DNA from 2 places in the Stutzerimonas marianensis genome. Region 1 is predicted to be linked to the other one. Evidence: predicted binding sites of a transcription regulator. Region 1 holds the regulator's gene; the other holds the start of a gene.

What was found. Region 1 encodes FliA, which starts transcription of late flagellar genes. Its sites were predicted from a motif close to CTAAAGTTTNNNNNNNNNNNGCCGNTAA; they were not measured.
Region 2: the regulator FliA is predicted to act here: its motif matches at 3,524-3,551, upstream of MST27_RS22760 (methyl-accepting chemotaxis protein).

The regions. Positions count from the first base shown of each region.
Region 1 is NZ_JALGRD010000002.1:174,858-189,305, forward strand. Features, by position in the region: gene MST27_RS03840 (ParA family protein) at 1-320, opposite strand, end outside; gene motD (flagellar motor protein MotD) at 411-1,223, opposite strand; gene MST27_RS03850 (flagellar motor protein) at 1,338-2,078, opposite strand; gene MST27_RS03855 (protein-glutamate methylesterase/protein-glutamine glutaminase) at 2,078-3,193, opposite strand; gene MST27_RS03860 (chemotaxis protein CheA) at 3,242-5,413, opposite strand; gene MST27_RS03865 (protein phosphatase CheZ) at 5,426-6,220, opposite strand; gene MST27_RS03870 (chemotaxis response regulator CheY) at 6,241-6,615, opposite strand; gene fliA (RNA polymerase sigma factor FliA) at 6,738-7,460, opposite strand; gene fleN (flagellar synthesis regulator FleN) at 7,479-8,306, opposite strand; gene flhF (flagellar biosynthesis GTPase FlhF) at 8,398-9,687, opposite strand; gene flhA (flagellar biosynthesis protein FlhA) at 9,703-11,823, opposite strand; gene sodC (superoxide dismutase [Cu-Zn] SodC) at 12,062-12,583, shown strand; gene flhB (flagellar biosynthesis protein FlhB) at 12,640-13,776, opposite strand; gene fliR (flagellar biosynthetic protein FliR) at 13,816-14,448, opposite strand, start outside.
Region 2 is NZ_JALGRD010000004.1:249,209-263,656, forward strand. Features, by position in the region: gene MST27_RS08890 (DNA topoisomerase IB) at 1-325, opposite strand, end outside; gene MST27_RS08895 (hypothetical protein) at 422-586, opposite strand; gene MST27_RS08900 (hypothetical protein) at 714-995, opposite strand; gene MST27_RS08905 (hypothetical protein) at 1,123-1,392, opposite strand; gene MST27_RS22760 (methyl-accepting chemotaxis protein) at 1,764-3,398, opposite strand; gene MST27_RS08915 (undecaprenyl-diphosphate phosphatase) at 3,677-4,507, shown strand; gene MST27_RS08920 (DUF1294 domain-containing protein) at 4,637-5,305, shown strand; gene MST27_RS08925 (hypothetical protein) at 5,367-6,461, opposite strand; gene MST27_RS08930 (aldo/keto reductase) at 6,629-7,600, opposite strand; gene MST27_RS08935 (HU family DNA-binding protein) at 8,029-8,301, opposite strand; gene MST27_RS08940 (ArsR/SmtB family transcription factor) at 8,582-8,908, shown strand; gene MST27_RS08945 (YeeE/YedE family protein) at 8,905-9,339, shown strand; gene MST27_RS08950 (DUF6691 family protein) at 9,336-9,752, shown strand; gene MST27_RS08955 (DUF2141 domain-containing protein) at 9,777-10,205, opposite strand; gene MST27_RS08960 (TlpA disulfide reductase family protein) at 10,327-11,124, opposite strand; gene MST27_RS08965 (endonuclease/exonuclease/phosphatase family protein) at 11,229-12,317, opposite strand; gene MST27_RS08970 (glycoside hydrolase family 5 protein) at 12,489-14,093, opposite strand.

The DNA.
Region 1 (14,448 bases):
CCGTTCTGGCCCGGCGACTGGCGCTCCAGCGTCGCCAGCACGGTACTCGACGGCAGTAGCGATATCCGCTCATGGCTCGTCGGCACCAGCAGCTCCCGGGGCAGACCCTCGGGTACGGTGCCCTGATGCTGGAACAGGTCGAACACGCTGCGCTCGATGTTGTCCGGGTCCTGGCCGAAATAGCTGGTCATCGACCCGTGTGGGTCAAGATCGAGCACCACGACGCGCTTGCCGGAATCGGCCAGCAAGCCAGCGAGCGACACCGACGTCGTGGTCTTGCCCACCCCACCTTTCTGATTGGCTACAGCCCAGACTCTCATACGCGTTTTTCCATCCGGATAGCACCAGACCGGCCTCTGCCCCGCCGGCCGTGTCGGCGACGGGGAATTGACGAAACTGCCTCGCGGCACCTACTGATCGGTAGCGGCTGCACGTTGTATGCCAGGCCGAGCCTCGCTGGTGCGCCCCACATCCGACACGCTCCGGCGGACGTCCAGGTTGCGCGAGATCACCAGGATCACCCGCCGGTTGCGTGCCCGCCCCTCGGCCGTGGCGTTGTCCGCCACGGGTTGAAATTCACCATAGCCCACGGCGGCCATTCGGGACGGATTCACACCGCCGGCAGCCAACATCCTCACCACGCTGCCCGCCCGTGCCGCCGAGAGCTCCCAATTGGTCGGGTAGGCCGCCGTGCTGATCGGCAGGTTGTCGGTGAAGCCTTCCACGCGAACCGGGTTGTCGAAGGGTGCCAGAATGTTGGCAACCTTCTCGAGCATGCCGAACGCCTGGTCATTGGGCAGCGCGTCGCCACTGGGGAACAACAGGCTGGAATTCAGTTCGATCTCGACCCAGAGTTCATTGCCGCGGACGGTCAGCTGATTGGTTTCGATCAGGTCGGCGAAGGCGCTGCGCATGCTGCGCACGATGCTGTCGAGCGGATCCACGGGATTGGCTGTGGCCGCGTCCGATTCAACGACCGAGGGCGTGTCGTGCTGACTGGAGCGAGGCCGCTCCTCGCCGACCGGGATCGGCATGATGGAACGGTCAGGCTGGTTGAACACGCCGACCAGCGAATCCGAAAGGATCTTGTATTTGCCTTCGTTGAGCGAGGAAATCGAGTACATCACCACGAAAAACGCGAACAGCAAGGTGATGAAGTCAGCATAGGAGACCAGCCAGCGCTCGTGGTTTTCGGGTTCCTCATGCGTTCTGCGGCGTGCCATGTTCAGTGGCTCCCGCAGCGGCATGCGCCGAGCTTTCGCGAGCGTGGCGTCGCGATCTGATCAAGGGTCTGGATGCGCTGCATACTGGGGTCCCCGCGGATGGCGTCGACTCGGTCAATCCATGAAGCCTTGCAGCTTCATCTCGATCGAGCGTGGGTTTTCGCCTTCGGCGATCGACAGCACGCCTTCTAGCAGCATTTCGCGGTACGCCGTCTGCTTCTGCACGACGCTCTTGAGCTTGTTACCGATCGGCAGCACCAGCAGGTTGGCGAAGGCCACACCGTAGATGGTCGCGACGAAGGCCACGGCGATCCCGCTGCCAAGCTGGCTGGGGTCGGCGAGATTACCCATCACATGGATCAGGCCCATCACCGCACCGATGATGCCGACGGTCGGTGAGTAGCCGCCCATGCTCTCGAACACCTTCGCCGCGCGCAGATCGCGGGTTTCCTGTGTATAGAGATCGACTTCGAGGATGCTGCGAATCACTTCCGGCTCGGCCCCATCGACCAGCAGTTGCAGCCCTTTGCGTGCGTAGGGATCGGGTTCGATTTCCGCTACGGGCTCCAGACCCAGCAGGCCTTCCTTGCGTGCGATACCGCTCCAGCCAGTGACGAGCGCAATGCCACCGAGCATGTCGATGCGGGGCGGAAAGAAAATCCAGCGAACGATCGACATCGCCCGCATGAAAACGGACATCGGTGTCTGCAGCAGCACGGCGCCGAGCGTCCCGCCCAGCACGATCAATGCAGCAGGCCCGTTGAGCAGGGCGGAAGCATGGCCGCCCTCGAGAAAGTTACCCCCGACGATGGCGACGAATGCCAGAACCAGCCCGATGAGGCTGAGTACATCCATCAGATACAGGCCTCGCTCAGGTGCCGGCCGATCTCGTCGAGGCCATAGACCGCATCGCTGAGGTTCGCCTTGGCGACGGCCATGGGCATGCCATAGATCACGCAGCTCGCCTCATCCTGGGTCCAGACCTGACTGCCACTCTGCTTGAGCATGCGCGCGCCCTCGCGCCCGTCGGCGCCCATGCCGGTCAGGACCACGGCCAGAACCTTGTCCTGATACGCCTTGGCCGCAGAGCCGAAGGTCACGTCGACACAGGGGCGATAGTTGAGCCGCTCATCCCCCGGCAGGATACGAACCGCGCCGCGGCCGTCGACCATCATCTGCTTGCCACCCGGCGCCAGCAACGCGAGCCCCGGCCGCAACAGGTCGCCATCCTCGGCTTCCTTCACCTGGATCTTGCAGAGTTTGTCCAGGCGCTCGGCGAAGGCCTTGGTGAAAGCCGCCGGCATGTGCTGAATGAGCACGATGGGCGCCGGAAAGCTGGCCGGGAGTTGGGTCAGAACGCGTTGCAGCGCCACAGGTCCGCCTGTGGAAGTGCCAATGGCCACGAGCCGATAGGCCTTGCGGCGCGGTGCCGGCGAACTGGAAGCCGGTGCCGGCTGCGCATGTCCGGTTGCCGCTGGGGACGCCGTGGTGTGGCGCGTCGAAACCGGCGCGGTGCGGCTGGACAGCGAGGGCGACGTGCTAGACGTGCCGAGATGGCTGCTGTAGCGGCGGTTGCTGCGCGCGATGGTGTGGATCTTCTCGCACAGCAACTGCTTGACCTTGGCCGGGTGGCGAGAGATGTCCTCGAAGTTCTTAGGCAGGAAATCCACCGCGCCGGCATCAAGCGCATCGAGGGTCACCCGTGCGCCTTCGTGCGTAAGCGAGGAGAACATCAGGACCGGCGTTGGGCAGCGCTGCATGATCTGCCGTACCGCTGTGATGCCGTCCATCATCGGCATCTCATAGTCCATGGTGATGACGTCAGGCTTGAGCGCCTGCGCCTGGTCGATCGCCTCGCGGCCGTTGGTCGCGGTACCAACCACCTGGATGTTCGGGTCTGCCGAGAGAATTTCCGAGACCCGGCGCCGGAAGAAGCCGGAGTCGTCGACGACCAGAACCTTGACTGCCATAAAACACTCCTAGCGACAGCGGCCCCGCAGGAGCCGCCGCCCAGATGATCAGACCCGGCGCGCGTAGCGCTTGAGCATGCTGGGAACGTCGAGGATCAGCGCGATCCGGCCGTCGCCCGTGATGGTCGCGCCGGACATGCCAGGCGTGCCCTGCAGCATCTTGCCCAGCGGTTTGATCACGACTTCCTCCTGGCCGACCAACTGGTCGACGACGAAGCCGATGCTCTGGTTGCCGACGCTGAGGATCACCACGTGCCCCTCGCGCTGCTCCTCGTGCTCGGCGCCCTGAACCAGCCAGCGCTTGAGGTAGAACAGCGGCAGGGCCTTGTCACGCACGATGACGACTTCCTGCCCGTCGACCACATTGGTGCGCGACAGGTCGAGGTGGAAGATTTCGTTGACGCTGACCAGCGGGAAGGCGAACGCCTGGTTGCCCAGCATCACCATCAGGGTCGGCATGATCGCCAGAGTCAGCGGGACCTTGATCACGACGCGCGAGCCCAGCCCCTTGGTGGAGAACACGTTGACCGTGCCGTTGAGCTGGGAGATCTTGGTCTTGACCACGTCCATCCCAACACCGCGCCCCGACACGTCGGAGATCTCCGACTTGGTCGAGAATCCCGGAGCGAAGATCAGGTTGTAGCACTCCAGATCGCTCAGGCGATCGGCGGCATCCTTGTCCAGCATGCCCTTCTCCACCGCCTTGGCACGCAGGATGTTGGCATCCATGCCCTTGCCGTCGTCGGTAATCTGCAGAAGGATGTGGTCGCCCTCCTGCTCGGCGGACAGCACCACACGTCCGGTGCGCGGCTTGCCGGCGGCTTCCCGCTCTTCGGGCGTCTCGACGCCGTGGTCGACGGCGTTGCGCACCAAGTGCACCAGCGGATCGGCCAGTGCCTCGACGAGGTTCTTGTCCAGGTCGGTCTCTTCGCCGACGAGCTCCAGGTTGATTTCTTTCTTCAGGCTGCGCGCCAGATCGCGAACCAGGCGCGGGAAACGGCCGAACACCTTCTTGATCGGTTGCATGCGCGTCTTCATCACCGCGCTCTGCAGGTCGGCCGTGACCACATCCAGATTGGACACGGCCTTGGACATGGCTTCATCGCCGCTGTTGGAACCCAGGCGGACCAGGCGGTTACGGACCAGTACCAGCTCGCCCACCATGTTCATGATTTCGTCGAGCCGCGCCGTGTCCACGCGCACGGTGGTTTCCGCCTCGCTGACCGGCTTCTCCGGCGCCGGCGCTGCCGCAGGTTTGCTGGGCGCGGCAGACGCGGCCGGCTTGGCTGGAGCGGCCTTTTCAACCGGTTTGTCCGACGCGGCGGCCGCTGGCTTGACCGCGGCCTTCGCGGTCGGAGCGGTGGCGACTACTTCAGGTTCGAACTTGCCCTTGCCGTGGAGCTGGTCGAGCAATGCCTCGAATTCGTCGTCGGAGATGTTGTCCCCGGCCGGCGCTGCAGCTTCGGGTTCGACCGGGGTAGCCGACGCCTGGGGCGCCTCGGCGAACTGACCCTTGCCATGCAACTGGTCCAGCAGCGCTTCGAACTCCTCGTCGGTGATTTCATCGCTGGCCGGCTGGGCGGACGTAGACACTGCCTCGGCGGACGGTTCGGTGCCGGTCGCGGTCGCAAACTGGCCTTTGCCGTGCAACTGATCCAAAAGCGATTCGAATTCTTCGTCGGTGATCTCATCACCGCTAGCCGCGGCCGGGGCCTCCGCTGCCTCGTCGAGTGCGCCGAGGAACTGCTCGAACTCGCTGTCCGCGTTCACAGGCTCGGGGGCGGGCTCGGCCGCCACGGCAACCGGTTCGGCAGCGGCCGGCGCAGCAGAAGCCGGCTCGGCCAGGCGCGACAGTGCCGCCAGCAGCTCCGGCGTGGCAGGCGTAATCGCGGTACGTTCACGCACCTGACTGAACATTTCGTTGACGGAGTCCAGTGCCTGCAGCACGACGTCCATCAATTCCGAGTCGACGCGACGCTCACCCTTGCGCAGGATGTCGAAGACGTTTTCGGCGATGTGGCAGCACTCGACCAGTTCATGCAACTGGAGGAAACCCGCACCACCCTTTACCGTATGGAACCCGCGAAAAATCGCATTGAGCAAGGCTGCGTCATCGGGGCTGCTCTCCAGCTCCACCAGTTGCTCTGACAATAGTTCGAGAATCTCGCCGGCCTCTACCAGGAAATCCTGGAGGATTTCTTCATCGGCGTCGAAGCTCATATTTCACATCCCCTAAAAGCCCAGGCTCGAAAGCAGATCGTCGACATCGTCCTGCCCGGATACGACATCCTCACGTATATCGGCATGCATCTGCGGACCTTCACCGTGGGAAGGGCCTTTTTCTAGTTTTTTTCGTTCCTGCTCTGCGCGCAGCTCTTCGCGGTCGTGCTGGATACCCGCGACGCGATCGACCTGGCCGGCCATCAGCACGAGATTGAGCAGGTTGCTTTCGAGTTCGGTGATCAGTCGCGTGACTCGCTTGATCACCTGACCGGTCAGGTCCTGGAAATCCTGAGCAAGCATGATCTCGCTGAGGTTCTCCGACAGCTGGGTCCCGTCGTTCATGGTCCGCTGCAGGAACTGATCGAGCCGCTTGACCAGGTCACGAAACTGCTCGGCATTCATGTCGCGGCGCATGAAGCGCTGCCAATCGGCGGTCAGGCTCTGTGCCTCGTAGCTGACGTAGTTGACCAACGGCGCGGATTCCTCGACGAGGTCCATGGTCCGGTTGGCCGCCTTCTCCGTCATTTCCACGACATAAGACAGCCGGTCGGTTGCATCGGTGATCGGGGACGGGTCGCCCCCCGTCGCACAGGTGTCCATCTCCAGTTTGACGATGGCGTTGTGCAGTTCCCGGGTGAGCTTGCCGACTTCCTGATACAGCCCCTGGTTCCGAGCCTGGTTGAGCTCGTTGAACATCTGGGCCGCTTCTTCGAATCGGCCCTGCTGGAGGCTTTCGATCAATTGGGGTGCGTGAGCCTTGAGCGTCGCTTCGAACTCCGCCAGGCTTTGGTCTGCTTGCGTCATAGTGCCCTCGCGGCGTTACTTCAGCCGTTGACGCGCTCGAAGATCTTCTCGATTTTCTCTTTGAGTACCTGAGCCGTGAACGGCTTGACCACGTACCCGTTAACACCGGCCTGCGCGGCCTCGATGATCTGGTCACGCTTGGCCTCGGCCGTCACCATCAGCACCGGCAGGTGCTTGAGGCGGTCGTCCGCACGCACCGCGCGCAGCAGGTCGATGCCGCTCATGCCGGGCATGTTCCAGTCAGTGACGAGGAAATCGAAACTGCCGCTCTTGAGCATAGGCAGTGCAGTGGTGCCATCATCCGCCTCGGCGGTGTTGGTGAAGCCCAGATCGCGCAAGAGGTTCTTGATGATCCGTCTCATCGTCGAAAAGTCGTCGACGATGAGGATTTTCATGTTCTTGTCCAAGTACACCTCCGTAAATCCCGAAATCCCAGAACCTGCTCAGGGTCTGTTGCGGGCTTCGTTCATGAAGCTCGCCCAGAGCAGTTTCTATTCGCGTTTTCTTGAGAACCGACCTATCGAGCGCGCCATTCGCCGAGACGGGCCCGCAGGCGCGCCGCACACTGGCTGTGCAGCTGACTGACCCGTGACTCGCTGACGCCCAGAACCTGGCCGATTTCCTTCAAATTCAACTCTTCGTCGTAATACAGCGACAGCACCAGCTTTTCACGTTCGGGCAGATTGGCGATCGCATCGGCCAGGGCCTGCTGGAAACGCTCGTCCTCGAGATCACGAGACGGTTCCGGATGTGCACTGGCGGCATCTTCACCGAACTCCCCGTGCTCGCCTTCGGTCAGCAGATCATCGAAGCTGAACAGGCGGCTGCCCAGGGTGTCGCCCAGAATGCCGTAGTACTCATCGAGACTCAATTTAAGTTCGGCCGCAACCTCATGATCTTTAGCGTCGCGTCCGGTTCTGGCCTCGATTGCGCGTATCGCTTCGCTCACCATCCTCGAATTGCGGTGCACCGAACGCGGCGCCCAGTCGCCCTTGCGGACCTCGTCGAGCATGGCGCCACGAATGCGAATGCCCGCGTAGGTCTCGAAACTCGCCCCCTTGCCGGAGTCGTACTTCTTCGACGCCTCGAGCAGGCCGATCATGCCGGCCTGCATCAGATCGTCGACCTGCACGCTGGCCGGCAGCCGCGCCAGCAGGTGATAAGCGATGCGCTTGACCAGCGGGGCGTACTGCTCGATGAGCTGGTACTGGGAGTCTTTAGCCACTTTGGTGTTGTACATAACCGATTCCAGCCGCTGTCAGTCGTGTGCGTTTGCGGTGGGCCTGACCAGGCGCTCCACAAAGAACTCAAGGTGGCCACGCGGGTTCGCCGGCAGCGGCCAGGTGTCGATCTTCTGCGCGATGGCCTTGAACGCCAGCGAGCATTTGGCTCGCGGGTAGGCCTCGTAGACCGCGCGCTGTTTCTGAACGGCCTTGCGAACCGCCTCGTCGTAGGGAACCGCGCCGACGTACTGCAGGGCGACGTCAAGAAAACGTTCAGTCACCTTGGTCAGCTTAGCGAATAGATTGCGTCCTTCCTGCGGGGCGTGCGCCATGTTCGCCAGCACCCGGAACCGGCTGATGCCGTAGTCGCGGTTGAGCAGTTTGATCAGCGCGTAGGCGTCAGTGATCGACGTCGGCTCGTCGGTGACGACCAGCAGGACCTCCTGCGCCGCCCGCACGAAGCTCACGACACCGTCGCCGATGCCGGCGGCCGTATCGATGATCAGCACGTCGATGTCGTTGCCGATTTCGCTGAAGGCCTGAATCAGACCGGAATGCTGCATCGGCGACAGCTGCACCATGCTTTGCGTGCCGGACGCGGCGGGCACGATGCGCACGCCGCCCGGCCCCTGGATCATGACATCGCGCAGATCACAGTCACCGGCGATCACGTCCGCCAGGGTGCGCTTGGCCGTCAAGCCGAGCAGCACGTCGACGTTGGCCAGGCCAAGGTCGGCGTCGAGCAGCACGACACGCCGACCGAGGTCGGCCAGCGCCAAGGAAAGATTGACCGATACGTTGGTCTTGCCGACGCCACCTTTGCCGCCGGTCACTGCAATAACCTGTACGGGATGAATACCCATCATCAAACGCCTATATCTTGCTGGGGCCCGCAGGCCATCGATGCGTTCAGCCCGAACGCGTCTAGTGTTTCGCTCTCACGCAGCGCCCTGTTCATCCCGCCCTCCGCGAAGATCCGTTGTACAGGCCGGAGAACATGTCAGCCATCGTTTCCTCGCTGGGCGACTCTTCGGATTGCAGACTCACCGCCCGGCTGACCAGTTGATGCGTCCGTGGCAGCTGGAGATCCTCTGGAATGCGCGGACCGTCGGCGAGGTAGGCAATCGGTAGATGCTGGCTGATGGTCAGCCCGAGCACGTCGCCCAGAGTACCCGCCTCGTCAAGTTTAGTCAGGATGCAGCCCGCCAGCCCGCAAGGCCGGTAGTGATGCCAGGCCGCCTTCAGCACCTGGCTCTGGCTGGTCGCCGCGAGCACCAGATAGTTCTTCGAACGCACGCCCCGATCGGCCAATGCCTGAAGCTGCAGGCGCATCATCGGATCGCCCGCCGGCAGACCGGCGGTGTCGAGCAGGATCAGCCGCTTGCGCGCGACCGGCTCCAGGCTCTTGCTCAGCGGCTGGCTCGGGTCGATCTGGATCACCGGCACGTTGAGGATACGGCCCAGAGTCTTGAGCTGTTCCTGAGCGCCGATACGGTAGTTGTCCATGCTCGCCAGGGCGATGCTCTGCGCGCCGTGCTTGAGGACATGGCGTGCGGCGAGCTTGGCCAGGGTCGTGGTCTTGCCGGCGCCGGCCGGGCCGACCAGGGCAATCACACCGCCCTCTTCCAGCGGCTCGTGCTTGGTCACCTTGATCGACTGGGCCAGGTGCGCCAACAGCATGCGCCAGGCCTGACGCTGATCGCTGATCGCGGCCACCTTCTCCAGCAGCCCGCGCGACAGGTCCGCCGGCAGGCCGAGGCGCTGCAGGCGACGCCACAAGCCGGCCTGCTGCGGGCGACGATTCTGCTCGTGCCCCCAGGCCAACGACCCGAGCTGCACTTCGATCAGCTCCCGCAGCCCCTGCAATTCGGACTGCATGGCCTCGACGGCACGCGAGTCGAGTGCCGATGCTGCCATCGCGGCAGCAGGCGCAACGGCAGGCTTGGCGCTCGCGGCAGGTTTCTCGTCAAGCAACTGACGGTCGCGTGCCGGCTCCGTGTGCGGCGCGCTCAGTTCGGCATGCGCGTTGGCGATACGGGTCTGAGTCTTGCGCAGCTCCGCCTCGAGCGCCGGATTCGGCTGCTTGGGCGCCACCGCCTCCATCGGATAATCGAGCACGGCCGTCAGCTCGACGCCACCGGCCACACGGCGATTGCCAGTGATCACGGCATCAGCGCCCAGCTCGTCACGAATCATCTTCATGGCGATACGCATGTCGGCTGCGAAGAAACGTTTGACCTGCATGGCCTGTACCCTCGGTTAATTCTGACCCACCGTCGAAACGATGGTGACCTGCTTGTTATCCGGTATTTCCTGATAGGCCAGGACATGAATGTTGGGGACTGCCAGCCGGGCGAATCGCGAGAGCATCGCGCGGACCGGGCCGGCCACCAGCAGGATCGCCGGCTTACCCATCATTTCTTGACGCTGTGCCGCATCTACCAGAGACCGTTGCAACTTTTCGGCCATTCCCGGCTCGAGAAGAATGCCATCTTCCGAACCCTGTCCGGCCTTCTGCAGGCTATTGAGCAATATCTGTTCCAACCTGGGTTCAAGCGTGATCACAGGCAGCTGCGGCTCAAGCCCCACAACGTTTTGCACGATTGCGCGGGACAGCGCGACCCGCACGGCCGCCACCATCGCGGCGGGATCTTGACTCTTGGTGGCCACGTTCGCGATGGCTTCGGCGATGGTGCGGATGTCGCGGACCGGTACCTGCTCCTGCAGCAGCGCCTGCAGCACCTTGAGCAGTGTCGACAGCGAGATCATCCCCGGCACCAGTTCCTCCGCGAGCTTCGGCGAACTCTTGGCCAGCAGCTGCATCAGCTGCTGGACTTCCTCATGCCCGAGCAGCTCGTGCGCATGCTTGTGCAGGACCTGGTTGAGGTGCGTAGCGACCACGGTGCTCGCATCCACCACGGTGTAGCCGAGCGACTGCGCCTGGTCGCGCTGACTGGCCTCGATCCAGACCGCCTCCAGCCCGAACGCCGGGTCCTTGGCGGCGATGCCGTTGAGCGGGCCGAACACCTGCCCGGGGTTGATCGCCAGCTCGCGGTCGGGATAGACCTCGGCTTCAGCCAGGCTCACTCCCATCAGCGTCAAGCGATAAGCGTTGGGCAGCAGATCGAGGTTGTCGCGGATGTGCACCGACGGCATCAGGAAGCCGAGGTCCTGCGACAGCTTCTTGCGAACCCCCTTGATACGGGCCAGCAACTGGCCGCCCTGGTTGCGATCGACCAGCGGAATCAGGCGATACCCCACTTCCAGGCCAACCATGTCGACGGGCGTCACGTCGTCCCAGCCGAGTTCCTTGGTCTCCGCGGCGCGCTGGGCGGGCAGCGTTTCCTGCTGTTTCTGAACCTCCTGCTCGGTTTTCGCCTTGGCCTGCTTCTGACGGTGCCAGATCCAGTAGGCCCCACCGGCTGCCACGGCGCCAAGTCCGAGAAAGGACATGTGCGGCATGCCGGGGACCAGGCCCATGGCGATCATGATGCCTGCCGACACCGCAAGAGCCTTCGGCGAGGCGAACATCTGGCGGTTGACCTGCTGGCCCATGTCTTCGGAGCTGGTCACGCGGGTCACCATGATCGCCGCGGCGGTCGAGAGCAGCAACGAAGGGATCTGCGCAACGAGGCCGTCACCGATGGTCAGCAGCGCATAGACCTGACCGGCTTCACTGAAGCTCATGCCATGTTGCGCCATGCCGATGCCCACGCCACCGATCAGGTTGATGAACAGAATCAGCAGACCGGCGATGGCATCGCCGCGCACGAACTTGCTGGCACCATCCATCGAGCCGTAGAAATCGGCTTCCGAGGCCACCTCGACCCGGCGCTGCTTGGCTTCGACCTGATCGATCAGGCCGGCGTTGAGGTCCGCATCGATCGCCATCTGCTTGCCCGGCATGGCGTCGAGGGTAAAGCGCGCGCTTACCTCGGAGATGCGCCCGGCACCTTTGGTGACCACGACGAAGTTGATGATCATCAGGATCGCGAACACGACGATACCGACAACGTAGTTGCCGCCGATCACCACGTTACCGAAGGCTTCGATCACATGGCCTGCCGCGGAGCCGCCTTCATGGCCGTTGATCAGCACGACTCGGGTCGAGGCCACGTTCAGCGCCAGCCGCATCAGGGTCGCGACCAGCAGAATCGTCGGGAACACGGCGAAGTCCAGCGGCCGCAGCGCATAGACGCTGACCAACAACACCACGATCGACAGCGCGATATTGAAGGTGAACAGCAGGTCCAGCAGGAACGGCGGCACCGACAGCATCATCATGCCCATCATGACGAGCAGGAGCAGCGGCACGCCGAGGTTGCCGCGCCCAGCGCCGGTCAGGCCATTGCGAATATTGACGAGTTGCGTGCGATCCACGAAGACCCCGACAGAACAGTTCCAAAGAATTGACGCCTGAAGCGCCCTGTACGGGTTGATAGCAAGAAGGGGTCCAACTTCGGCATCGCAGCCGACACGGGCGATTCCTTGCAAGGCCGGCAGCTCGATTGCGAACCGACCGCAGCCATCAAAGTCTCAAAAAGAACGTCGTGCGGCGCCTACCGCGCGACGACTTCCGGCGGCCAGGCCCGCCATCGACAGGCACAGGAGTCTTGCAATGAAACAGTGGATCATCGCGGCGCTCGCGGGCTGCGCGGTAGTCGGCGCCAACGCCGAAACGCTCAACGTCCAGGTCAAGGCGGTCAATGCCCAGGGCGTCGGCGACAGCGTCGGTACGGTAAAGATCGAAACCAGCGAGTACGGGCTGGTGTTCCGCCCGGAACTGTCGGGGCTCGAGCCGGGCACCCACGGTTTCCACATTCACGCCAAGGGCAGCTGCCAACCCGAGGACAAGGACGGCAAACCCGTTCCCGCAGGGGCAGCCGGCGGGCATTGGGACCCGCAGAATACCGGTAAGCACGGTGAGCCCTGGGGTGACGGTCACATGGGCGACCTCCCGGCCCTGATGGTCAACAGCGACGGCAAGGCGAATCAACCGGTACTGGCGCCGCGCCTGAAGAGCCTTGGCGACATCAAGGGGCTGGCCCTGATGGTCCACAAGGGCGGTGACAACCACGCCGACCACCCCGAGCCGCTCGGCGGTGGCGGTGCGCGCGTCGCGTGCGGATTGATCGAATAAGAAAGCAGCTGGAGGCTGAAGGGCTTGCGCTTCAGACCTCCGGCTACCCGCTCACCTCACTCATCCTTTCTCAGATCAGGCGGAATCGGCAGGTTGCCCAACGGGTCGGGCCGCTTGCCCCTGCCGGAGCGGTACTGGCGCAACTGGTAGACGTAGGCCAGGACCTGGGCAACGGCCAGGTACAGGCCGGCCGGAATCTCGTGCTCGAGTTCGGTGGAGTAGTAGACCGCACGCGCCAGGGCCGGCGACTCGAGGATCGTCACCTCGTGCTCGCGGGCAATCTCACGAATCTTCAGCGCAACGAAATCGCCACCCTTGGCGACCAGCCTGGGGGCAGCGCTTTTGTCGCCGTCATACTTGAGCGCAACGGCGAAGTGCGTGGGGTTGGTGATGACCACGTCGGCTTCCGGCACCGCCTGCATCATGCGCCGCTGCGCGGCGTCGCGCTGCAGCTGGCGAATCCGCGACTTGACCTCCGGCTTGCCCTCGCTGTCCTTGTACTCGTCGCGTACCTCCTGCTTGGTCATCATCAGCTTCTGCTTGTTGTCCCAGAGCTGGAACGGCACGTCGACCGCGGCGATGAGGATCAGGCCACAGGCCATCCACAACGCGCACCAACCCACCACTTCGGCGCTGTGCATGATGGCCAGGTCCAGCGGCTGCTTGGCGATGGATAGCAGGTCGTCCTCATAGGCGGCGAGCACCGCCAGCGCCACGAGCAGCACGACGAAGAATTTCGCCAGCGCCTTGAGCAACTCGACCAGTGCCTTGGTCGAAAACATCCGTTTCAGACCGGGGCCCGGATTCATCCGGCTGAACTTGGGTGCCATGGCCTTGCCGGAGAACAACCAGCCGCCCAGCGAGATCGGCCCGATGATCGAGACGATCATCAGCACGATCAGCAGCGGCATGATGGCTTCCAGCGCAATCATGCCGCTGCTCATCAACAGCCGCACCATGGCGCCTTCGTCCAGCAGCGTCTCGCGGCTGAGTTCGAAGCTGCCCTGCATCATCGCCATCAGGCTGCCGGCCAGGCTGCCACCGGACGCCAATAAACCGCCGATGCCGCCCAACGTGACCGCCACGGTATTCAACTCGCGTGAACGAGCGATCTGGCCTTTTTCACGGGACTCACGGAGGCGTTTCTCTGTGGGTTCCTCGCTTTTGTCGGCACCGCTTTCGCTCTCAGCCATGCTGGGCCTCCGCCGATCTTGGATGGACGAGTGGGCTCATCAGCGCAGCCCGATCAGTTCGCGAAGCATCGCCAGCGCTTCGCTGACAAAGGTCTGGTACTGCGCCAGGATATCGGCCATGCCGATCCAGACGAGGACCAACCCGAGCACCAGGGTCAGAGGAAAGCCGATCGAGAAGATGTTCAGCTGCGGTGCCGCCCGGGTCATCAGGCCGAAGGCCAGGTTGACGACCAGCAAGGCGGTGATGGCCGGCAATACCAGCAATAACCCCGCGCCCATGACCCAACCGAGCTTGCCGGCGACGTCCCAAAAATGGTTGGTGCCGACCAGCCAGCCACCGATCGGCAGCGTGACGAAGCTTTCGGACAGGATCTCCAGTACGACCAGGTGCCCGTTCATGGCGAAGAACAGCAGAATGACCAGCATGTTGAAGAACTGGCCGATCACCGGTACCGACACGCCGTTGGCCGGGTCGACCATCGAGGCGAAGCCCAGGCCCATCTGCATCGCCAGAATCTGCCCCGACACGATGAACACATGGAAGAACAGCTGGAGCACGAAACCCAGCATGACCCCGATGAGTATCTGTTCGGCAATCAGCACCAGCGCCTCTGCGCTGAGCGCCTCGACGACCGGCACCGCCGGCAGCGTCGGCACCAGCACCACCGAAAT
Region 2 (14,448 bases), on a different contig from region 1:
GTTTGCGCCCTCGGGCGTCACGCCCGGTTGCTTGCATATGGCCACACGGATCTGGGCAGATCCAGACCTGGGTATAGGCCGGCGGGATAGCCAGCTTGTTGATACGGTCGATTTCGTCCTGGTCACGAATGCGTTCGCCGGACGGAAGAAAATAGGCAAATTTGCCGCGCAACACGCGTCGGGTGATGCCAGGGCCCGTATCGTCGACGTAGTGGAGGTCGTCGGGCAGGTCGGGACAGAGGGCGGTACCGATATCAACGCGTTCATCGTCCGGGATGGGCGGTGTGCCCTCGGCAAGCGTCAGGGATGAATTATCGATAAGCATGTGGGCCAGGTCCGACCAGGGCTGAAATGGCGTGACGAACGGCAGGCCTGCCGACTGCCACGTCGGCAGGCCTGGCCATTGAGTTGTCGGTTCAGATCAGTTCTCGCGCTCGCTGCTGTTGCGCATCAGGATGCGGATCGCGGCAACGAGTTCGTCTATCGCTTCGCGGTAGATGGCCGGGTCCGCTTTGGTTTCGGCCTGATCGGCCATTTCTCGGGCGGCTACGAGATGATCATTGATCGAAGAAAAGTCGCCTATCATGTGCATGCTCCTGGGTAGGTCAGCGGAAAGCACGGCACCAAGCGCCGTGCATCGTCTCTATCAGTGACAGGCACGAGCCATACGGGTTCGTACCAGCCATCTGACGCATGCATAGAGAGGCGCCGCCTCAGCTCGCCGCGGCGATGTCGAAGACCAGCTCGATCCCGTCACCGCTTCCGTCGCCAACGACTGAACCCACCACCGGTTTATGCGTGACCTGTCTATCGCCATAAGCTTCGTGCAGCTTTTGCTGCGCAACGTCGCGAATGTGCGTGATCAACCCGGTGGTCTGCGCATCGCGCGGGACGATGAACGTCAGGGTGACCGAATGGGGCTCGGGGCGTTTCGGAAGATCGGCCAGGCCACTGCTGTGCCATTGATCGTTTACGTAGGCTTCGGCGCCTTTCATGGAGGTGCTCCTGTTTTAACGGCTCAGTGCATGGGACCGTAAAACAGGCGAATGGATCGCAACCACCAGCACCTGACGCCAAGCCCGGCGCCTTTTTGAGGCCGGGCTCTGCATTTGAGGCAGGCGTTCAGACGGGCATGTGCCAAGGGGCGAAGTGAATCCCTTGGCGAGCCAGGTCGGCACGGGTCTGTTCGAGCTTCTGGCCCAGCTTGACCGGATCGGAATACACGCTGCTGGGCAGCTTGCAATGACCGACCGGGCGGGATTCGCTGCCGTCCACGACGGTGATGCTGAGCTCACCGTTACCTTCCATCAGGGTCCAGGCGACGCACTGGAAGGGCTTGAACGCGCGGTCGGTGATCAGGAGGGCGTCGTTGAAGCGAAGGGGGCTGGTCATGGGGCATGTCTCTCTGTGTGTATACAAAAAATACGAAATGGCCATGCCGTCGGGTGTTCGGCGTCGGCCTTACATTCCATTGATGTACACAGGGGACCGATAAGTCACACGATGAGTTCTTGATTTGTTCGCAAGTTGGCAATTAGCCGAAAGTTGTAGGTGATGCCTGTTTGCTTCCTGCGCGCTTTGATTGCTCGAGAACCCGCGCCACGACTGGGTTTCTGCCGGACGAGCCAGTCTCCAACACAATGAGTGGCTGCTCACGTTGGCATCGATACGTGACGAAAAGCCGCACGGGCGAATAAAAAAAACCGGCCTGGCGTTCGACGCCTGGCCGGTTTTCGATGCGCAGCTGGAAAGGTTCGGCGTTATTACACCTTGAACTGCTTGAGCGTCCTGTTCAGTTGTTCGGCGAGATCGCCGAGTTGCTTACCGGCAGCGTTCGATTGCTCGGCCGCTTGCGTGCTGTGCATGGCCAGACCAGCCGCCTGGGTAACGTTCTGATTGATATCCTCGACCACATGAGTCTGCTGCAGGGTCGCGCTGGCGATCGAAGCGTTCAGGCCCGACAGGTTGCGCAGCGCCTGTGCGATTTGCGCCAGGCTTTCACCGGCTTGGCTGGCCTGTTCCACCGTTGCCTGCGAAGCTCGGTTGCTTTCGGTGATCACTGCGACCGCCGCGCTGGAATTCTTCTGCAGTCGTTCGATCATCGTCTGGATCTCCGCGGTCGAAGTCTGGGTGCGCTGGGCCAGCAGGCGGACTTCGTCGGCTACCACTGCGAAGCCGCGGCCTTGCTCACCGGCGCGGGCGGCTTCGATCGCCGCGTTCAATGCCAGCAGGTTCGTCTGGTCGGCGATCGAACCGATCACCTCGAGTACCGAGCCGATCTTGGTGGTTTCGTCTGCGAGGGATTGAATGACACCGACGGCTTCGCCAATGGTGGTAGACAATTGATCGATCTGTTTCAGGCTGGCCTCGATGTTGTGCTGACCCTGGCCAGCCTGTCTTTCGGCCTCGCCAACTTCGCTGGCGGCGTGCTCGGCGTTCTTGGCAACCTCCTGGACGGCGTAGGTCACTTCGTTGACGGCGGTGGCGACCAGTTCCATTTGCTGAGACTGTTGCTGGCTGTGCGAGTGCGCCTGATTGGCCAGCCCGCCCAGGGCATTGGAGGACTGTTCAAGCGAGTCCGCCGTCTCCAGCAGCCTACCAATGACGCTGCGCAGTTTTTGCGTGAACGCGTTGAAATCACGACTTAGCATGGTCAGTTCGTCGTTACCGGATACATCCAGGCTGCGGGTGAGATCCGCTTCGCCACTGGCGATATTGGCCATGGCTTGCATCGAACGACGCAGCGGCACGGTAATGCTGCGGATCAGCACGGCGACCATGAGCGCCATGAGCGCTGCGATTGCAAGCCCGATCAGCGAGAAGTGCACCAGATAGTTCTGGAACTCGGCCTCCACGTCGTCCACGTAGATGCCTGAACCAATGATCCAACCCCAAGGCTTGAATAGCTCGACATAGGAGATCTTCGGTACGGGCTGTTCTTCGCCGGGTTTGGCCCACTGGTAATCAACCAGACCGGCGCCGTCCTGCTTGGCGACCTTGACCATCTCGTTGAATAGCGCTTTGCCGTTCGGGTCCTTGGTCTGTGACAGGTCCTTGCCTTCAAGTTCCGGCTTCATGGGATGCATGACCATGACCGGCTGAAGATCATTGATCCAGAAGTAGTCGTCGTGTCCGTAGCGCAGGATGCGGATCTGATCCATGGCGGCCTTCTGGGCTTCGGCCTTGGTCAGGCGGCCATTCGTTTCGAGCTGATGGTAATGATCCAGTACGCCGCGTGCCGTCTCGACGATGTTCTGCGTCATCACCTGTTTGCCCTGGTAGAGGTCGTTTCTGACCTGCTGGATCATCAACAAGCCCAATACGAACAGCATTGCGATGGCTACCAGGGGTATCAGCCAGAGGCGTTTGCTGATCGGGATATTTCTGAGCATATTCATGGGCTTGTAGGCTCCTGTTAAGGCGGGATGTTACTTATTATTGGAATAGTGTCGGGGACGCTTGTCCGGGCCTGGCGCGCGGTCGGTTCAGGTGACGCGAGCAGCTTCGATGCCCATTGCATAGCGTGTCGGCTCGGTCGGTAAAAAGATGAGGGCTGCCTCGCGTACCTCACTGAATTTACTGACCATAAGCGAGTCAGAACAGCGCTCAGATGGCGATCTGATATATACCTTCGTTGGACATAAGCCGCGGTGATGACACCGCCAATGGGGACTAGATGGAGCTTTGGATTGCGTTTCAGGCGTTGCTGTTGGGCATCGTGGAGGGCTTGACGGAATTTCTGCCGATTTCCAGTACCGGGCACCAGATCATCGTTGCCGACCTGATTGGCTTCGGTGGCGAGCGCGCGCTGGCCTTCAACATCATCATCCAGCTGGGCGCGATCCTCGCGGTGGTCTGGGAATACCGCCGCAAGATACTTGACGTCGTTATCGGGCTGCCGCGCGAGCGGCAGGCGCAGCGTTTCACGGTGAACTTGATGGTCGCGTTCTTTCCGGCGGTCGTCCTGGGTGTCGCGTTCGCTGATCTGATCCACACCTATCTGTTCAACCCCATCACGGTCGCTACCGCGCTGGTCATCGGCGGTGTGGTGATGCTCTGGGCGGAAAAACGGCCGCATGCGGTTCAGGCAGAAACCGTCGACGACATGCGCTGGTCGCACGCGCTCAAGGTCGGTTGCGCACAATGCCTGGCGCTGATCCCGGGTACGTCGCGCTCGGGTGCGACGATCATCGGCGGGTTGCTGTTCGGCTTGTCACGCAAGGCCGCTACGGAGTTTTCCTTTTTCCTGGCCATGCCGACGATGGTGGGGGCAGCGGTCTATTCGGGTTACAAGTACCGCGAGCTGTTCCAGCCGGGGGACCTGCCGGTATTCGCGATCGGCTTCGTTACGTCCTTCATATTCGCCATGCTAGCGGTCCGCGCATTGCTGAAGTTCATTGGCAACCATAGCTATGCCGCGTTCGCCTGGTATCGAATCATCTTTGGTCTGGTCATTCTCGCGACCTGGCAGTTCAGCCTGATCGACTGGCACACAGCGGCCGGTTGAGCTTCAGCGCGGCGTGAATCAGTACGTCGCTCCGGCTTCGGCGGATCGCGAGCGTTGCCTTTAACGCAGCTGGATGCCAGTCGCCATGGCCGGCGTTAGACTCGCCGCTTTCCGTCATCAGGTGCCGACATGGAGCTGCGAGGTCAGCTACGAAACTGGAACGACCAGAAAGGTTTCGGTTTCATCCGCCCGGAGCGGGGTGGCGCTGAGGTGTTCGCCCATATTTCGGTGATGCGGGGTGATCGTCGTCCGAAGCAGGGCGATACCGTCTTCTATCTCTCCCAAGCCGATCAGGCTGGGCGGTTGCGGGCAACTCACATTCGCCTCGATGCACCTCTGGCCCTCGACGATCCAGCGATCCGCCGCAAACCAGCCGGCGCGGCGAAGGGGCACATGACCCCACCTCGAAGACACGAGGCGCCCCGGAGGCGATTACTCGAGCTGACCGGCTTGATCCTGCTCTGTCTGCTGCCAGGTTTGGGGTTGTTGAAGATGAGCGAGAGGGGGCATGACTGGCCGCTCCTGGCTTACGCCCTGGCGAGTCTGGTGACCTTCGGCTTCTACCTGCATGACAAGCGTAGCGCGCAGCGTGGCCGATGGCGCACCCCGGAGATGCGCCTGCATCTGCTGGAACTGCTCGGTGGGTGGCCCGGTGCCTTTATCGCGCAGCAATTGCTGCGCCACAAGACCCGCAAGCTGCCATTCCAATTTGTGTTCTGGATGATCGTTCTGGCCCATCAGGTGGCCTGGCTGGATTACCTGTACCTGCATCGATTGGCCGGCTGGCTGGCAGGCTGAGCTCTCGCGTGAGGCGTGACCGGCCGGGCGGGCGGTCACGCGCGCGTGAGTCGGACGCGAATTACGGACCCTGGGTAACCGTCGCCGAGTTACCGGTACCGTTCTGGATGATGGTTGCATCGAAGCCGTTCAGCGAGCCAAGCCCGCCGGTCTGCAGCAGGGAGGCGACATTCTGCGAGCCGACTTGCTGGATATCGGCCGTGTTGGCATAGTCCTCCTGGACGACGTCGATCTCGTTCTGGTTCCCGTCCTGGCTGACGGTCACGCTGTTGAGGTCATAGTCCTGCTGGATGTCGACTCGATTGCCGTCGCCTCTTGTCGCTCCGGAGATGCTGTTGCCCCGGCCGGTTTGCACCGTTGTCAGCTCGTTGTCGATGCCGTCCTGTGTATAGGCCATGGAGCCGCCGCCGGTGGCCGCCGTGACAGTGGCGACGTTGTCCGTGCCAATCTGCTCGAGATCCACCGATCCGACGGGATAGCGCGAATCTTCCGGCTGATCGACCGTTGCGGTGTTGTTGGTGCCATCCTGGCGGATGAACGCGGTGGCACCATAGGGGAAGCCTGCCTGGGTCAGCGTGATCAGGTTCCCGGTGCCGCTCTGTTCCGTGGTAGCGGTGGCGAACCAGTCTTGCTCGATGCGGGCAATATTGCCGTTGCCGGTCTGGGTCCCCTCGTAATAGTTGGCGTTGCCTACCTGGAAGACTTCGATGGCGTTGCCCTGGCCATCCTGATAAATAATCGCATCGTTGCTGACGCCATCGAGCTGCTCGACGTAGGAGAGGTTGTTGCTTCCGACCTGGGTGATCACGGCGACATGGCCCCCTTCCTGAGAGACCTGAGCGACCGTAGCGAGATTGAACTCGCCGTCCTGGTTGATCTCGACTTCGCCTTCGTTGCCGGCCTGATCGATGAAGGCCAGGTTCGCTGCCCCTGTCTGGCTGCTGGTCGCGCTCATCGCATACCCGCTCTGCGCGGTATTGACGATGTTGCCCGTTCCGTTCTGGGTCTGGCTGATGAAACCGCCATCGCCACTTTGTGTCGCGTCGGCGACGTTGTCGGTGCCGGTCTGGTCCTGAATGGTTTCGCTGATGGCCAGGGCGTGGTTGGCGATCAGCATGGCGACTGCAACTGCGAGGATTGTTTTTGTTGTGCGCATTTTTGTAGCGTCCGTCCGATGACAAGAATGCTGACTTTTAGACCTGACCAGGCGAAGCGGAAATAACCCGTTTGGCCGATATGGGATGGTCGGCGGATTAATACCTGCCGACTGCGCGATACCGACAGGTGGAAGCCTCGCCTGGTCGTTGGCGATTACCGACCGGGTTAGTCCGGTACTGGCACATCGTCGGGCAACAGCTGCCGCGTTTTCAGCTCTTGCCAGAAGTCGCTTGGAATGGGTGCTTCGCTCTGCTGGACATATTGCGCCGGACGCTTGGGGTTGCTTGTGCCGGGGATGGTGGACAGGACCGCCGGGTGGGCCAGGCAAAATTGCAGCGCCGCTGCGCGCAGATCGACGTCGAAGGCCTTGCACACTGCCTCCAACTGCTCGGTCTTGCGACGGATTTCATCAGGTGCTTGCGCGTAGTCGTAGTGAGCGCCGCCCGCCAATACGCCGGAGTTGAACGGGCCACCTACAACGATGCCCACACCGCGTTCCACGCACTGTGGGAAGAGGGTATCCAGCGCTTCGCGGTGATCGAGCAGCGAATAGCGACCGGCCAGCAGGAACACGTCCGGATCCGCTTGTTCCAGCGCCATACGGCAGGGTTCGACCAGATTGACGCCCAGACCCCAACCTCGAATGGTGCCTTCCTCGCGCATCTGGGTGAGTGCTTTGGCAGCGCCCTGCATGGCTTGCTGGAAGTACGCTTTCCATTGCGGGCCCCATTGATCTTCGGACACGTCATGAATGAAGGCGATATCGATGCGGTCCACCCCCATGCGTTCAAGACTGTCCTCGATGGAGCGCCGCGCGCCGTCGGCCGAGTAGTCGGCGATGCGCTTGTTGGGTAGCTCGTCGACGAAGGGTTGGGCATTTTCCGGTGCGCTGGCCGGCTGCAGCAGGCGGCCCACCTTGGTACTCAGCACGAAGGCATCCCGCGGTTTACGACTGAGCAGGCGGCCAAACCGTTGTTCGGCAAGGCCGGCGCCATAATGCGGTGATGTGTCGTAATACCGGATGCCGGCATCCCACGCTGCCTGGAGCGTGGCATCGGCAGTGGCTTCGTCCAGCGGCGTGAACATGTTGCCCAGCGGCGCGCCGCCGAAACCCAGGCGTGGAAGAGTGATGCGCATGGAGCCTCCTCATAGCAGAGTGAACCGAACTGTCTCTGCATGGGAGGGCGTCTGGAGCAGGTTGTTCCGACCGCGCCGCGATTGGCTGACGCGTATCCCGACGGCAAGAGGAGACTTGCACTTCTTGCCTCGAATCAACTCATCCCTGAGCCGCAGCTTCCTGGCGTAAGCAGTACAGCAAGCGAGATGCCAACTGCCCAGGATCTTGCGAAAAGGGGCGCCCGACGCGGGTGAAAGCCTGTTCTGCGGGGGCTGATGAGGCCGAGCTGAGGGGACCGCAAGAGAATGTGAATGACGGTAGCTGGTCGCGGTGCTTGCTGATGGTGCGCTGTGTGCGGCGACGCCTTTTCAGTGTGCAGTGGAGCGGGGCGGGAGGGGAGCAGGCGCTGCGTCCGAAAGGACGTCAGCGGCCCGTTATCCGGCGGTTTTTAGTTCACCGCGTCCTTCAGCGACTTGCCCGGCTTGAAGCCTGGCAGCTTCGCCGCGGAGATCTTGATCGTCGCGCCAGTCTGGGGATTGCGACCGTCGCGTGCGGCGCGTTCCTTGACGGCGAATGTACCGAAGCCAACCAGCGTCACGCTGTCGCCGTTCTGAAGGCTGTTCGTCACGCTTTCGGTGAAGGCATCCAGCACACGGGTGGCAGTGCTTTTCGGAACATCGGCAGAGGCTGCGATCGCTTCAATCAACTCGGCTTTATTCACAGGTGTAGCTCCTGGTTGGGATTGGGGGGTCAGTATAAGCAGCGTCTCGGTCCGTCGCCTGCGGCAAATTTCCTCTTTTCGCAAAAAAATTGCGTCGAGGCCCGAGCCCCTGAAGGCGGTTGGTTCGGACGCCACAGCTCTGGACAGTCCCTCGTGCGCAACAGTTCAGTAACGGGGCGACCATCGGCAGCCGCCTGCCGGGCGGGACTTGCGCTGGCATGTTGGTATTCAATTTACAAATATATATATTGTTTTAAGTTTAAATGAATTCGAGTTTTCCATGACCAACGAAGCGACAGCACCGGACATCGAACGGCTCAAAGCCAGCGCTGGGCAAGCAAGCCTTCTGCTCAAAGCCCTTGCCAACGCAGATCGCCTCCTGCTGCTTTGCCAGCTGTCGCAGGGTGAGCGCAACGTCAGCGAACTCGAGGCGCTGTTGGGTATCCAGCAGCCGACCTTGTCCCAGCAACTCGCGGTGTTGCGGCGCGAGGGAATGGTCGAAACCCGCCGGGCTGGCAAGCAGATTCATTACCGGATCGCCAGCAGGGAGGCGCTGGTGCTAATCGGCACGCTCTATGAGCTATTTTGTGAGGACGAGAAAAAATGATGATCGATTGGTTGCAGTTCTCTCCATGGAGTGCGCTGGCGGGCGGCCTGTTGATCGGGCTGTCTGCGGGCGCATTCATCGTCCTGAACGGGCGTGTAGCCGGGGTCAGTGGGCTGATCGGCGGTCTGCTGGATGGCTCGGAGGGGCGTGCCGAACGCGGCCTGTTTTTGCTGGGGCTTGTGCTTGCTCCGCTCCTGTGGCGCATGTTCGCGGTACTGCCAAGTGTCCACTTCGAGGTGGACTGGCCGATGCTGACGCTTGCTGGATTGCTGGTGGGCTTCGGTGCGCGCTATGGCTCGGGCTGTACGAGCGGTCATGGCGTATGTGGCATCGCACGCCTGTCTCTCCGATCGTCCGTGGCGACGCTGGTCTTCATGGCCGCTGGCTTCGTGACCGTTTACGTCGTACGCCATCTTCTGGGGGGATCATGAGAGCGTTGTCCGCTTTGCTGGCCGGTGTGGTGTTCGGCCTAGGCATCCTGTTGTCGGGCATGGCGAATCCGGCGAAGGTACTCGGGTTTCTCGATCTGGCTGGCGTCTGGGATCCCTCGTTGGGATTGGTCATGGTGGGTGCGATCGGTGCGGCACGCCTGCCTTTCCGTTGGGCCAGGCGTCGCTCGCTCAGCTTGCTGCGCGCACCGATGCGCGTGCCCCAGGTGCGTGCAATCGACCGGCCTCTCGTCATTGGCAGTCTGCTGTTCGGTATCGGCTGGGGTCTCGCTGGCATCTGCCCGGCGCCAGCGCTCACGCTGGCTGTCGGGCATTGGCAAGCGGTCCTGTTCGTGGTGGCGATGCTGGCCGGGATGCGCCTGTTCGCGCTGATGGAAGCCTGGCGCACTCGCTGACAGGGCGACGGGGTTACGGTCTGCCTAGTAGCGGATATCGATGTCGATTTCGGTCGGTTGGTCACCACTGACCTCGAAGCGACTGTCCTCGAAGCTGGGAGGGCCCATCACCTTGGGGTTGTTCGACAGCCCATAGCCCTCGGTGGGAAACATGCCCAGTCGACGGTTCAGCTCTCCATTACCGTCTTCATCGTGGAAGGCCATGATGGCGTATTCGCCCGCCGGGAGGTCTTCGAAGACAAAGCTGAGTGTGCCGGCGCGGGCCGCTGTCTCTCGCGTCGCGAAGGCCTGATCGGCCTTGCGAAAGGTTTTGGGGTCGGAAAACAGCGCGACCTTCATACCGCCGCGATCATGCCCGATGCCGTTGAGCCGGACCGTCAACGGTTGTCCGTCCGCCCATGCAGTACCCGCTACCATCGCCGCTGCAATCGCCAATACCGCGCGTACTTTCATCGTTTCGCTCCGTGCTTCGCCGTCGGTTGGAAGAACCTGGCGGCGTTTCGCGACCAGGTGCGGCTGGCAGGGTAATGCAAAGGAAGCGGGCGGTCAGCAGCGGGGGGAGAACCGCACCGGTTCACTGCAGCGCCTCGAGCGCGCGTGACAGGCTGGCACGGGACAATTCGCCGAGATGGCTGCCAACCTGACGACCCTCGGCGTCGTAGAACAAAGTGGTGGGAAGTGCCCCAGAGCCCACCTGCTGACCCAGCCGACCGCCGCCGTCGATCAACACATTGCCAGGCGACAGGGCTTGCGACTCCAGATAGCGCTGGACTTCGCCCGCGCCCTCGCCCTGATTGACGAAGAGGAACACGAATTCGTCATGCTCGGCCTGGGCGTCGGCCAGCACCGGCATCTCGCGGCGGCAGGGTGGACACCAGGTCGCCCAGAGATTGATCACCATTGGTTTGCCCTGATAGTCCGCAAGTGACACCGGCTCGCCCCGACTGTCGCGTAGGACCAGGTCCGGCAGCCGGGTGCCCTGTTCCAGCGAATACCAGACAAAGCTCGCCACCAGCCAACAGAGCAGCCCCACAGCCAGCCCTGCCGCCAATGGCGCTCGCACGGGCGGGTCGCGCCACATCATCAACGCGCCACCTAAAAGTGCCGCGACAATGCCCGGCCAGGCGATGAAGCCTCCGTCGCGAATGTCCAACAGCTGCCAGGGGCTGGAAAAGGTCTCGAAGTAGACGGCGGCGAAGGCGAGCCTCGCCACGATCAGCGCCAGGATGAACAGCCTGAACAGTTGCCCCTCGGGATTGCGCCCTCGGCGTCGGCCGACCCACCAGCCGCCGAGAGTAGCCAGCAGCAGGCTGGCAAGCGCTACCAGATGCGGCACGCCGAAGGTCAGTGGTCCGAGGGTCAAGGTCAGCATGGATCAGGCGCTCGCGTCGCGATGGGTGTCGGCACAACTGTAACCCGGCCGTTCTGGCGTGTTCGTAAAGACGCATTGCCGATGGTGTCGCCCACCTGAGCAATTCAGCCCTTGGCGGGTTCGGGAACGTCCGACTCGTCGGCGGGGCGGCGTTGGATCGTGTCGCTGGCCAGCCGTTCGTCATCGCGATCCGCCTGCAACCCAGCCTGATCCTGCGTCGGTTCGTATTGCAGCTCGATCAGCACGGGAAAGTGGTCGGAGCCAAATGCCGGCAGTCGCTGGATCCGCACCAGACGAAAATGATGGCTGTGAAAAAAGTGATCCAGCGGCCAGCGCAGGAACCAGTGCTGCGCATGAAAGCTGTTGACCATGCAGCGCCCGACGCGCGGATCGAGCAGGCCGCTGATCTTGCGGAACAGCCGGGTATTGGCGGACCAGGCGACATCGTTGAGGTCCCCGGCAACGATGATCGGCACGTTCTGCTGGTCATCGCGAATGCTTTTGGCAACCACCAGCAGCTCCACGTCCCGCTCGGTGGACTCGTCGTTCTCCGTTGGGCTCGGGGGCGCGGGATGGAGGAAATGTATGCGGATCGCCAAGTCGTCATTCACGCGCACGCAGGCGTGCATCGAAGGGACATCCGGCTCGACGAGAAAGGCGGTTTCGGCGTTTTCCAGCGGCCATCGGGAGAAGACGTGCATGCCGTAGAGGTTGTCCAGCGGGCAGCGGAGGCTGTACGGATAGTCCGAGACCAGTTCGTCGAGCTTCGCTTCCCACCAGCGGTCCGATTCCAGGGTGACCAGTACGTCGGGCCTGTGCTCGTGTACCAGAGCCAAGAGGCGGTCGGCCTGTCGGTTGGGTGTCAGTACATTGGCCGACATGACTCGAATGCGCGGGCTGGCGGAGTTCCGGCTCGCTGATCTGACCTCACGTCGCCATAGGCGGGTGTAGGGGAAAATCCACCAGGCGTGGTAGAGCAGGCATGCGATCGAGGCGGCTGAAATGATCAGCTGCAGGGGCTTGGAATAGGAGAGAAGCAGTGCTTGCGCCAGTAGCAGGGCGAAGGCCAGCACGCAAAGTTGCAGGCGGGGAAAGTCGAGTCCGCGCACCCACCAGGCGGGGTGCTTCCATAGCGGCAGCACTGTCAGCACGACCAGACCACAGGTCAGCGCCAACAGAATTTCCTCTTTCATGTCCATCTCCGGGATCGAGCGGCCGACGTCATGCTGGCCGAGAGGTGCCTTCGGCACCGCGTAGGGATTTCGTCCCGGTTGTGGAGCTTTGGTTCCGTTTCGCTGTGCTGGTCAAAAGAAAAGGCCTGTCACTCGCAGTGACAGGCCTTTTGCGTGACGCGTCGTGACGCCTTACAACGGCTCGCCGATAGCAGCACAGCTGTTCGCCGTATTGGCGTGCTTGACCAGTACCGGCAACTGAGGCTGCGGTGCGCCTCCCGTGACATCGAGCGAGAGAATATAGCTGCCCCACCAGGGCCCGGCGGCCCAATAGGTCATCGGCACGCAGTTTTCCCGGAGGTAGCCGAGCAGGTTGTCCATTGCCAGGATGGCGTCCGGAGCATAGTTCGGCACGCCGATCTCACCGATGTAGCCGCGCAGGTTGTTCGCCCGCAGCCAGTCCACGAACGGCTTGGCGCGCGTGATCCCGAGGTCCGGCGCGAAGGTCTCGGTCTTGTCTGCATACGAGCCCGAGGTGTCGCGGTCGAGGTACATGTGCGCTTCGAAGATCAGCTTGTTGTTGGCGTCGCGCATCCAGGGGTCAGCGATCAGCTGGGCGTTGGACTGCGGCCAGTGCCAGGCGCTGGAGTAGCGGTCCCCGGCGACATAGATCCAGTTGGTCTTGTCCACCTGGCGGATTGCCTTGGCGGCTACCAGGGCGGTGGCCGGCCAGAGCCCGTTGGTGTTGGGCTCGTTCATCAGACCGTAGCCACTGAGCGCTGGATGCGTACCGAGTTTCTGGGCAATCCGCTTCCAGGTGTTGGCGAACGACTGGACCGGTACCGTTTCCGAGCCGATGGGCTGCTTGTAGTAGCGGTAGTAGTTGTGCATGTCGAGCACGACCTTGACGCCGTACTTCTGTGCGTAGTCGAGCGACTGGGTCAGCAGCGCGAGTTGGGCAGCATCGAGTTCGGTGTCCAACTGCGGCTGGATGCGTTCCCACAGAAAAGGCAGGCGGACCAGCGTGAGGCCCTGCTCGGCGTATTTCTTGTAGTAGGACTCGGCAGGGTAGATGTAGTTGGTCCCATGTGTACCCGGGAGCGCGGACGATCCGAAGGCTGCACCAGACAGGGAGACGCCTACCAGTTGCACTGGTGCACTCGGGGTCGTCGACTGCGCGGCCAGCAGCGGGGCGGCGGCGGTCGTCTTGGCAGCGCTGTTCTGCGAAGTGGTTGCGGTTGCACTGGACGTGCTCATGGTCTTTGCCGCCGTGGTGGCGGTGGTGCTCTTGGTCGCGGTGCTCGGGGCCGCCTTGGCTTGGGCCGAAGCACTGACCGCCTTGGTCGCGGTAGCCGTAGCGGCCTTGGTTGCGGTGCTTTTCGTCGCGGCAGCCGTGGCGACCGGCACGACGCTGAGCTTGTTCGGGTAACCCAGGCGTGCACCGTTGAGCACGGCACCGCTCATCAATACCGTCAGGGCGCCACTGGTCGTCTTGGCCGACTTGATCGTGCGGACCTGACCGTCGGCCAGACGGACGCGGGTACCGGCTTTGAAGGCCTTGATATTTGCAGGTGTAGCCGCCACCGAGACGCCGGCGGAGGCACGCCAGGAACCGTTGTTCCAATACTTGTCGGTGATCTTCCTGATCTGCGCCGAGTAGGCGATGCTCGCAACGCTGGCGCTGCTCACGGTCGCCGCATGGGCAGTGCCGACGAGCGGCAGCGTACCGAGCAGGCTGAAGAGCGCGACGGCAGGGGCCAGGCCCTTCCAGCCGCTGGTGAATAATGTTAGGGACATGCAGTTCTCCGAAATCACGAATCCGCCCGCGCGCTGGCGATGCGGATGAACGAACGTGGTGGCTGCTGGCAGAGGACGCCTACGGGCGGGATCACGCATGCCACCGGCGCAACGGGTAGGCCCAACCGGCCCCCGGTAATCGCGGCGACTTTATAATTTGTTCTCTCAATCATTTAAACCTTGAGCGACATGTTAAAGGCGCCAATAAACCGCCTAATTGTCAGCTTTCAGTTATTTGATATCGAGTGGCCAGTACTTATTTCAGTAATCGTGGCCTGGAGCCCAGGCGTGGCAAGGGCTGCACTGATGCTGCCGTCATTTTTTTGAATTAACCGTTAATCGGCTCACCCTTTTG